2 regions of the Paenibacillus sp. SAFN-117 genome follow, and region 2 is predicted to be linked to the other one. Evidence: predicted binding sites of a transcription regulator. Region 2 holds the regulator's gene; the other holds the start of a gene.

Region 1 (4,928 bases), on a different contig from region 2:
ACCAGCTTCTCCAATGCCGTCCGGGCAATCTCCCGGCGAATCGGATCGAATCCGGACAAGATGACCGCCTCCGGAGTATCGTCAATAATCAAGTCGATTCCGGTCAGCGTCTCCAAAGCTCGGATGTTCCTTCCTTCACGCCCGATGATTCTGCCTTTCATCTCTTCGTTCGGAAGAGAGACGACAGATACGGTCGTTTCGGCTACATGGTCAGCCGCACAACGCTGAATCGCAAGCGTAATGATTTCCCTGGCTCTCTTATCTCCTTCTTCTTTGGCCTGAAGCTCAATATCCTTAATCAGTTGAGCAGTTTCATGACGAACCTCCTGCTCTACTCCAGATAGGATGATCGATCTGGCTTCTTCCATCGTCAAGTTGGAAATTCGTTCCAGCTCGGTCACTTGATCTCTATATAATTGATCAATTTGTGCTTGCGTTTCTTCGATCCGCTTTTCTTTGTTGGCAACCTGTTCCTCTTTACGCTCCAGAGATTCCAGTTTTTTATCCAACGATTCTTCTTTTTGCTGTAATCGTCTTTCCTGGCGAGACGTTTCGTTTCTGCGGTCACGAATTTCTTTCTCTGCTTCTGCCCTTAGTTTATGAATTTCATCCTTGGCTTCCAGAATCGATTCTTTCTTCTGGGCTTCCGCATCTTTTCTGGCGTTTTCCATGATCTGTTGGGCAGCGTGTTCAGCACTCGAAATCTTAGCTTCTGCGAGAGATTTGCGGACAAAATAGCCAATCCCAGCTCCCAGAAGAAGTCCAACAACGAGTGAGATCACGGCCCATAGGATCGTTGAAGAGCCCATCTTGTTCACCTCCTCGTTGATTCCTCCAAGGGATTAGCTTGGGGTGAATTCATTCGGTTTTTAACCCAATTGTTTCAATTCGTTAAGCGTGTTCATCCAGCTGTTGGTAGAGAGCATTCCCGAATTAACGGGGCTTTAATAATTGGTACAACATGGATGTTGTGGAATTCAAACGATTTCCTTTGGCAGTGTTCAAGTAAAATTGGCGGGTTTACTTTCCCATTTCCCGATTCGTTCTAGAACCAGGTTGAATAGAAAAATATACATAGTTATTTTATCTTTTGTCAAGAAAGCTTGTCAAGCAAGGAGAGCTCTCTTAGGCGAAGTATATTATGGTACTTTCCAATAAAGACGCCGGTTGCCGGATAAAAAAATATATTTAACTTCATTAATAATCATCATCATTAAATATAGTTTCTGTTGCTTCATCCTCTGAATCCCGATTAATTAATGTATTTACGACCCTCTTAACGATTGCGGAGGAATATCCCCTTCTTAATAAATAAGCCGCAACCTTTCGTTTTTTATCGCGAGGTTCTCCTTTTGTCTGCCGCCATTTCTTGTCTCCCAATTGCACAGCCGCTTCCCATTCAGCATCACGGTCCAAGTCGGCCATTGCTTTCTCCACATTTTCTTGACTGACTCCTTTTTGCCGGAGCTCGTGACGCACCCACCTTGCTCCTTTTTTCTGCATGCGGACTCTATGCTCTACCCATGCTTTGGCAAAGTCCAAATCGTTGACGTACCGCTGATGAATCAGTTTTTCCAAAACAGTGTTTGCCGTAACACCGTCATAACCTTTCGTCTTCAGCTTTTCCTTGATTTCATACGCAGAATGCGGTCGCCGGCCGATGACGCGAATCGCATAAAGATAGGCCTGATGCAGCTCCTCCTCCTGGATGATTTGTCGGATTAGCTCCGCCTCCAGGCTGGCTCCTTTAAGCAATCTATGTTTAATAACCAGATCCTCATGTGCGGCGAACGCATATTCTTCATTTATATATATGTTGTATCGCGGATGTCTCTTTTGCTTCTCGACCCGCGTTATGATCGAATGTTTCTGGTCCATCCCTGCCTCCTTATGAAATAACCCCACAAATAGCCTTCGAAGCTTATACAGAGTCCTTTGCGAAGCTCTCGGAAATTATGTATAAACATTCAGGTATCTTTGGACGCCTAGCCTAACTAATTCTCTCTCAAGCCAAAGTGATCCCCTCTTCGGAAATCAAAATCATGGGGATCCTCCTTATGAAAAACACTAATGGCCAACTAAAGTTTTCTTTGCGGAATACTTTACGGATGGCCAAATTATAAAATGTCAACATTGCAAAGAAAACCGCACCATTAAGGTGCGGTAGATGAATCAGTTTTCAAGTGTTAGTTCAAAGTCTTCATCGTCCTCTTCCTCTGAGGAGGAAATAACCGGACCTAAATTGCTGGAGTCGCGAATTTTACGCTCAATAGCCTCTGCAATCTGAGGATTATCCCGCAAGTACTGCTTTGCATTCTCCCGACCTTGTCCAAGACGTTCATTCTCATAGGAGTACCAGGCACCGCTCTTATCGATAATATCCATTTCCGTTCCGATATCGATAATGCTGCCCTCCCGGGAAATACCTTCTCCATACATAATGTCGATATCGGCTTGTTTGAAGGGGGGAGCAACTTTATTCTTCACGACTTTAATCCGGGTGCGGTTCCCGATCATGTCGTTCCCTTGCTTCAACGTCTCCACCCGGCGAACATCAAGCCGGATCGTGGAGTAGAATTTCAACGCTCTTCCTCCGGGAGTAACCTCCGGATTTCCGAACATAACCCCTACTTTCTCACGAAGCTGGTTGATAAAGATGGCGATAACCTTCGACTTGTTAATCGCACCGGACAGCTTACGCAGCGCCTGAGACATCAGGCGGGCTTGCAGGCCGACATGGGAATCCCCCATCTCTCCTTCAATCTCAGCCTTCGGAACCAATGCGGCTACCGAGTCTACGACGATAATATCGACGGCTCCGCTGCGAACCAGCGCTTCCGCGATCTCCAGTGCCTGCTCACCGGTGTCCGGCTGAGAAAGCAGCAATTCGTCTATATTAATTCCCAGCTTCTTGGCATACTGGGGGTCCAATGCATGCTCCGCGTCGATGAAAGCTGCCTGACCGCCGATCTTCTGTACTTCGGCAATGGCGTGCAGAGCTACGGTCGTCTTACCAGACGATTCCGGTCCGTATACTTCAATAATTCTTCCTCTCGGGAAGCCGCCTATTCCCAACGCCAAATCCAGTGCGAGAGATCCGCTCGGAACCGTCTCAACCTGCATGTGAGTCGATTCTCCCAACTTCATGATGGATCCCTTGCCGAACATCTTCTCTATATTTCTCAATGCCATGTCTAACGCTGCACGCCGATCTGACAAACCAATCACTTCCTTCTGTTAATATAGTTCTATGATACCTCTTTTTGGGCTCCCTGCCAAGTAGTTTTTCGAACATATATTCGTTTTTTTTATTCAAGAAGAGTATCGCACATCTACGAGAGGACATGCCTAACTAAACAGTCAAGGCTTCTCTTTTCCGCATGACACTTGGTGATGTCAGTATGGTTCGAATGAAGTTCGGTACTTAATTGCAGTTATACTAAGCGGCCGTTATTACATGCACCTTGCAGGTAGTAACAATCATCATGCGTAGATGCGCTCAGAATGGAGCCCGATTAATCCTGGCAGGCCTGCCGAGCAGAAACAAAAAAAACCGCAGCAAAGAGTTAGACTCTCCCGCTGCGGTGCTTCCGCTCATAGACTATTACATAGAAGTATACAGGTAAATTGAATTGAAATCAACAGAAATGTTGCAGAAGCCGAGCTTGCACTTTGGAGCCAGTAATGACAGCTCCGGTCAAACGCGGGATAACTGGAACCAAAATGTTACCCTGCCTTGTTTCCAGCACCTAGTTTAACAAACGGACCGCAAGAACGCTATTCTCGAAGAAATCTCGTCTTTTTAAAACTAACGGAAGGCACAGTAACTAAACGCAAATCGAAGAGATTATGCACCCTCTTATCGCTCTTGAAGTCTTTGCCAGAGCAAATATAGAGCGGCTTTGGCAGCTCTTAATTTAATCAGCTCCCGGGTCCCGGAATAGCGGCCTTCCACGACCGTAGTCGGTTTCCCGCGCTCGGCCAAGCCGATATAGACCAGCCCCACCGACTTCCCTTCCGCCGACCCGGGGCCGGCGATGCCGGTAACCGACAGAGCATAATCCGTACCCAACAGCTCCCGCACTTTCCCGGCCATCGCTTCTGCGGTTTCCTTGCTGATCGCACCCGGAGCCTCAGGCCCCTCCAATAAACCGGCGGGCACTTGAAGGATGGTTTCCTTGACAGCATTAGTGTAGCTGACGATACTGCCGCTAAACACCGAGGAGCTATCCGGTACGGAAGTAATCAAATCGCTTATCAAACCGCCGGTGCAGCTTTCCGCTGCAGACAGGGTCATTCCCCTCTCCTTAAGCTGCTCGTAGATGATCTGCTCAATCGGCTTATCTTCAGTTGCATAGAGATGCTTGCCCAATCGGCGGCGAATCTCTTCCTCCACCGGCTTAAGCTTCGAATTCGCTTCTTCCTCCGTAGCAGCACGGGTTGTCAGACGAACGGTGACCTCCCCTTCCTTGGCATACGGGGCAATCGTCGGATCCTGCTGAGCTTCAATCAGATCCAGCAGCTCCTTCTCCAAGGCCGACTCCCCGATTCCCGCAAATTTTAACATACGGGAATATAATGCCCCTCTGCCGTCCGCAAGGCGAGAGAGCCAAGAGGTGCCGTAAGTGTCAAACATAAGCTTCATTTCACGCGGAGGACCAGGCAGCAGCATGTAATGGGTTCCCTCATGGGTCAGTGCGACTCCAACAGCCAGCCCGTTATCGTTGATCAAAGGATCGCTGTCCGTCAGCATCAGCGCCTGTCTCGCATTGCTTTCCGCCATGGCCAGGCCGCGATCGCGAAACATGGACTTGATTTTGTCCAGCGACGGCTCATGCATGATCAATTCTTTCCCGGTAAATGCCGCCAGCACATCCTTGGTCAAATCATCCTTCGTAGGCCCAAGCCCTCCGGTGCAAATGATCAGA
Region 2 (4,928 bases):
GTACAAGGAATTCAGCAGGCTGCGGCGGTGGATGCCTATGTGGTGCCGGAGCCTTCGGAAATGCCGGGCTATGAGCATGCGGTCATCATGGCCGCCGGTACCTTCATCCAAGGGGGAAGCCTGGAGCTGTCGGCGGACGCGCCTATTCGCGAGCCTTACATTGCGTATATGCAAGGAGGGCTTACCTATTCGCATGCGAAGCTCGGCGCCGTCAAAGCGCTGGAGCATCTGTGGCAGCGGGGGCTGCTGGCTCTGTAGCTGCATTAGAAAGTTTAAGTTCATTAGAGCATTAAAAATGGAGCCACTTTCTGATTGGGATAAAGCAGTTTTTAAAAAGAGCAGGTCTTGGCCTATTATTTCACTCTGTCTATAAGGAGGCAGGGAACCAAATTGGAGGCAGCAGTTTCTTGACGCGGTGAGAGCCGGAAAGTTACAATCAGTATGGAGATTACCACTCATGGGAGTGATGGCTGATGAGCGACGCAATCCGCAGAAACATGGCTCTGTTTCCGATGAGGATAGTTATGCAGCTCACGGATTTGTCCGCCAGGCAGATCCGGTATTATGAGCAGCACGAGCTGGTGAAGCCGGTTCGGACAGACAGCAATCAGAGGCTGTTTTCGTTCAATGACGTCGAACGTTTACTGGAAATTAAGAAGCATCTGGAAAAAGGCATCAACATTGCCGGGATCAAGCGGATGATTCATCAGGCGGCCGACGGAGAAAGGATGGGTCGCGAGCCGTCAGCGCTCAAGCGGCAGGAGCCGACTGATCCGCAATTGCATCGTTTGCTTAAGCAGCAGCTGAACGGCGGGAACCGCCTGGATCAGGTTTCTCTCAATCAAGGAGATATTTCCACTTATTTCAAAAGATGATATAGACCGCTTTCCAGCCTAGTTGAGGAGGACATAGGATGAGCTATACGAAGGAAGACATCTTGAAGATTGCCAAGGAGGAGAACGTTCGTTTTATCCGACTGCAGTTTACGGATTTGCTGGGTACGATCAAGAACGTGGAAATTCCCCTGAGCCAATTACCCAAAGCACTGGATAATAAAATGATGTTCGACGGGTCCTCCATCGAAGGATATGTACGGATCGAAGAGTCGGATATGTACTTGTATCCCGATTTGAGCACGTGGGTTATTTTTCCCTGGGTGGCCGAGGATCGGGTGGCCCGTTTGATTTGCGATGTCTATTTGCCAGACGGACAACCTTTTCCCGGGGATCCGCGCGGGATACTGAAACGAGCGCTTCAAGACGCGGAGGCCATGGGCTATACCTCGATGAATGTAGGGCCGGAGCCGGAATTCTTCCTGTTCCGCACAGATGAGAAGGGCTACCCGACGATGGAGCTGAACGATCAGGGCGGCTACTTCGACCTGGCGCCGACCGATCTCGGCGAGAACTGCCGCCGGGAAATTGTGCTGACGCTGGAGGAGATGGGCTTCGAAATCGAGGCTTCCCATCATGAAGTCGCTCCCGGCCAGCATGAAATCGATTTTAAATATGCGGATGCCGTTAAGGCGGCCGACCAGATCCAAACCTTCAAGCTGGTGGTCAAAACGATTGCCCGTCAGCATGGCCTGCACGCCACATTCATGCCGAAGCCGCTGTTCGGGGTGAACGGCTCCGGAATGCACTGCCATCAATCCTTGTTTACCGGCGGTACCAATGCCTTCTATGATGAATCGGACAAGCTGGGCTTGAGCCAGGTAGCCAGACAATATATGGCCGGAATATTGCGTCATGCCCGTTCGATGGCCGCGATCACCAATCCGACCGTCAACTCCTACAAGCGTCTTGTGCCTGGTTATGAGGCTCCGTGTTATGTCGCTTGGTCGGCAAGCAATCGCAGCCCGATGATCCGAATTCCGGCTTCCCGCGGTCTGAGCACGAGAGTGGAGGTGCGGAATCCCGATCCCGCAGCCAACCCTTATCTCGCCTTGGCAGTCATGCTGAAGGCGGGCCTGGACGGCATACGCAAGAAGATGCAGCTGCCGCCTCCGACCGACCGCAACATCTATGTCATGTCCGATGAGGAACGGGAAGACGAAGGCATTCCAAGCCTGCCGGCGGATCTTCGTGAAGCGCTCCAGGAATTAGTGGCGAACGATGTCATGCGGGAGGCGCTGGGCGAGCATGCTCTGACTCATTTCTACGAATTGAAGGAAATCGAGTGGAATATCTACCGGACCCAGGTGCACTCTTGGGAGAGAGATCAGTACATGTCTTTGTACTAAACTTGTTATACGGCGCCTTGGCCTGACTTGCAGGCTCCAGGCGAAATCTGTGGAAGCGTGTGTTCGATGAAATAAATAGCGGCCGTACTTCCGCATGAGGCGGCCGTAAAAATAACCTCCATGACGAACGGATCCGTTCTTGTCAGGAGGTTATTTCTATTGCGGGGCCGAGGTGCTGCAGGATTAATGAATATCGCGAAAAATTCCGATCACTCGGCCGAGGATGGTAACGTTCTTCAGACGAAGGGGCTCCATGCTAGAATTCTCCGGCTGCAGACGAATGTGATCCTTCTCCTTATAGAATGTCTTGACCGTGGCTTCATCATCTTCCGTCATGGCAACTACGATATCTCCATTATCGGCGGTGGGCTGCTGTCTGACAATGACATAATCGCCGTCATGGATTCCGGCTTCGATCATACTCTCGCCAATAACGTTCAGCATGAATACATTGTGGTCGCCTACGTAATGGCTGGGAAGAGGGAAGTAATCCTCGATATTCTCCGTTGCGGTAATCGGTGTTCCGGCCGTTACTTTACCGATCAGAGGCACTCTGGTTACGGACATGGGAAGGATTCCCCCTGTTCCGTCGCCATCAAGAATTTCTATCGCTCTGGGTTTGGTCGGGTCTCTGCGGATCAGCCCCTTCTTCTCCAATCTCTCAAGATGGCCGTGAACGGTGGAGCTGGAAGCCAAGCCTACCGCTTCGCCTATTTCCCGTACGGAAGGAGGGTAGCCTTTATCACGTACTTCGTTCTTAATGAATTCCAATATCGCCTGTTGACGGTTCGACAATTTGGTCACAATGATCACTCCAATTGGAAATAATTAAATAAAGTATACCATAGAACCGGAGTTCGTACAAACATGGGTTCGAATTTTTTCGCAAAAGGGATTGACACAAACATTTGTTCGTTGTATTCTGTGAATAGAACAAATGTTTGGGGGTATTGACGATGAAAGCAACCATCCTTCCGGAACGCCCGGTAATTGCGAACAAGACGATTTTGCGCATTATGCTGTTAACGGTTCTAGTATTTGGGGTTATCTCCGCCTCTTACTCTTTTATTTTCCATGCTTATGCGGGGGATGCCAGAACAGGTTCTGTAGCGGTCAGGAAGGAGATTGACGTCGCCCCCGGGGACACTTTATGGTCTATTGCGAGTAAGCATGCTCCCGAGGGAGAGAGTACACGCTCCTATATAAACAAGATCAAGAAAGTTAACCAATTGCAGAGTTCCGTTCTGCACGAAGGTCAAATTCTCTTTCTTCCATAATGCGAGAGATCCTGAGTAGTATCTATATAAGAGTAGGTAAGACGAATTATTATATATTGTGGGCATTATATTAATGATATGAATATTTAATATTATTAATCGTGAGTGAAAGCACGCTTTACCCGGAAAGAAACGTCTTTTTTCCGCAAGTGCACTTGGGAGGAGCGAATGAGCTGAGCCCGTTTCCCCGGTTTGTCAGCGCACGCTCAGAAGCCTCAGACAGAAATTTCGAACGTACGTTCTATTCGTAAGAATGTATGGATTGCAGATAATTTCGGGCTGTTTCAAAGAAAAGAACTGTTTGATCAAGGCGGTTCTAGTATCTTTGAAACGGAACCGAACTTTGAGGGGCATCCGTTTATATATAGATCCTAAGGTGATTAAATGTCAGATTTGTACATTGTTAGACCGAGCCGCGATAGGGTCTGGTCATCTTGACATTTAACCGGTGGAATGGCAAAGTAGAAACAGTGTAAAAATGTCTGCAGCCCGGGATAAAAACAGAGCTGTAGCAGTAAAAGATCAACATTCGGAATGGTGGAGTGAGCTGGTAATCGCCTATAGACTGGCGATCAGATATATGAATGGACAGATGCAGATAGGAGGCAAGGATAAAGATGACTATGGAGGAAACGATTCAGCGCATTAATGAGCTTGCTAGAAAAGCCAAAGCCGAAGGGCTGACGGATGCGGAAGAGATCGAGCGGAATCAGCTCCGCCGCAAATATATAGATGCTTTTAAAAAGTCTTTAAAAGTTCAGCTGGACAGCATAAAATATGTAGAAGACGAACAAAACTAGCGAATGCTTCAAGGGGGAACAGCCATGTCCCGCAAATGGGAGAGAATGGTGGAGAAAAATAGAAAACAGACAGATCGGCTCAGGCGCAAGCAGGGGAAACCATCCGTTCTTTACAGCCAATCCGCGACCTTTCGCAGATTTCTGGGAAGAAACTGGATGCTGCCGTTTTTCTTGATAGGTTTTTCCATCATGTTTACAATTCTATTCTATGACTATTATCAAGGAGACGCTTCATATTGGTTTATCGCCATCAGTTATTTCCTGCTGGGGCTGATGATCTTCTTTCTACGGCGTCCGATGCTGGGGATTGGCAAGACCGAATTAACCTCCCGGCGGTTTGGCGGGGACAAGACCGTTCCCGCGGAGGAAGTGAGTGAAATCACTTTTATGCCCGGTTATGTCATTATTCAGTTCAAGTCCAAAAGAATGAGATGGGTCTACTCCAAATTTATGCATCGTATGGATTTGAACGCGGTGAAAGAAGAATTGAAGCCATTCGCCCAGAAGAATGGAATTCGCTGGACGGATTCAACCCAGACGGAAGCTCAATCACAGCAAAAGCAGTAGCTTATTAGTGTTCAGTATGACTATATTGCCATATCTATAACA

Evidence for each region. The regulator LexA, encoded in region 2, represses DNA repair genes until DNA is damaged. The targets are predictions, from matches to a motif close to CGAACATATGTTCG.
Region 1: recA (recombinase RecA) is a predicted target of LexA. The motif match lies at 3,289-3,302, and genes of this name have one in related genera.

The regions. Positions count from the first base shown of each region.
Region 1 is NZ_JBQCLK010000002.1:195,318-200,245, forward strand. Features, by position in the region: gene rny (ribonuclease Y) at 1-809, opposite strand, end outside; gene ACTHRH_RS02900 (regulatory protein RecX) at 1,198-1,878, opposite strand; gene recA (recombinase RecA) at 2,173-3,219, opposite strand; gene ACTHRH_RS02910 (competence/damage-inducible protein A) at 3,860-4,928, opposite strand, start outside.
Region 2 is NZ_JBQCLK010000015.1:114,149-119,076, forward strand. Features, by position in the region: gene ACTHRH_RS12025 (methionine gamma-lyase family protein) at 1-258, shown strand, start outside; gene ACTHRH_RS12030 (MerR family transcriptional regulator) at 474-875, shown strand; gene glnA (type I glutamate--ammonia ligase) at 914-2,242, shown strand; gene lexA (transcriptional repressor LexA) at 2,426-3,046, opposite strand; gene ACTHRH_RS12045 (LysM peptidoglycan-binding domain-containing protein) at 3,199-3,519, shown strand; gene ACTHRH_RS12050 (DUF896 domain-containing protein) at 4,137-4,319, shown strand; gene ACTHRH_RS12055 (hypothetical protein) at 4,344-4,886, shown strand.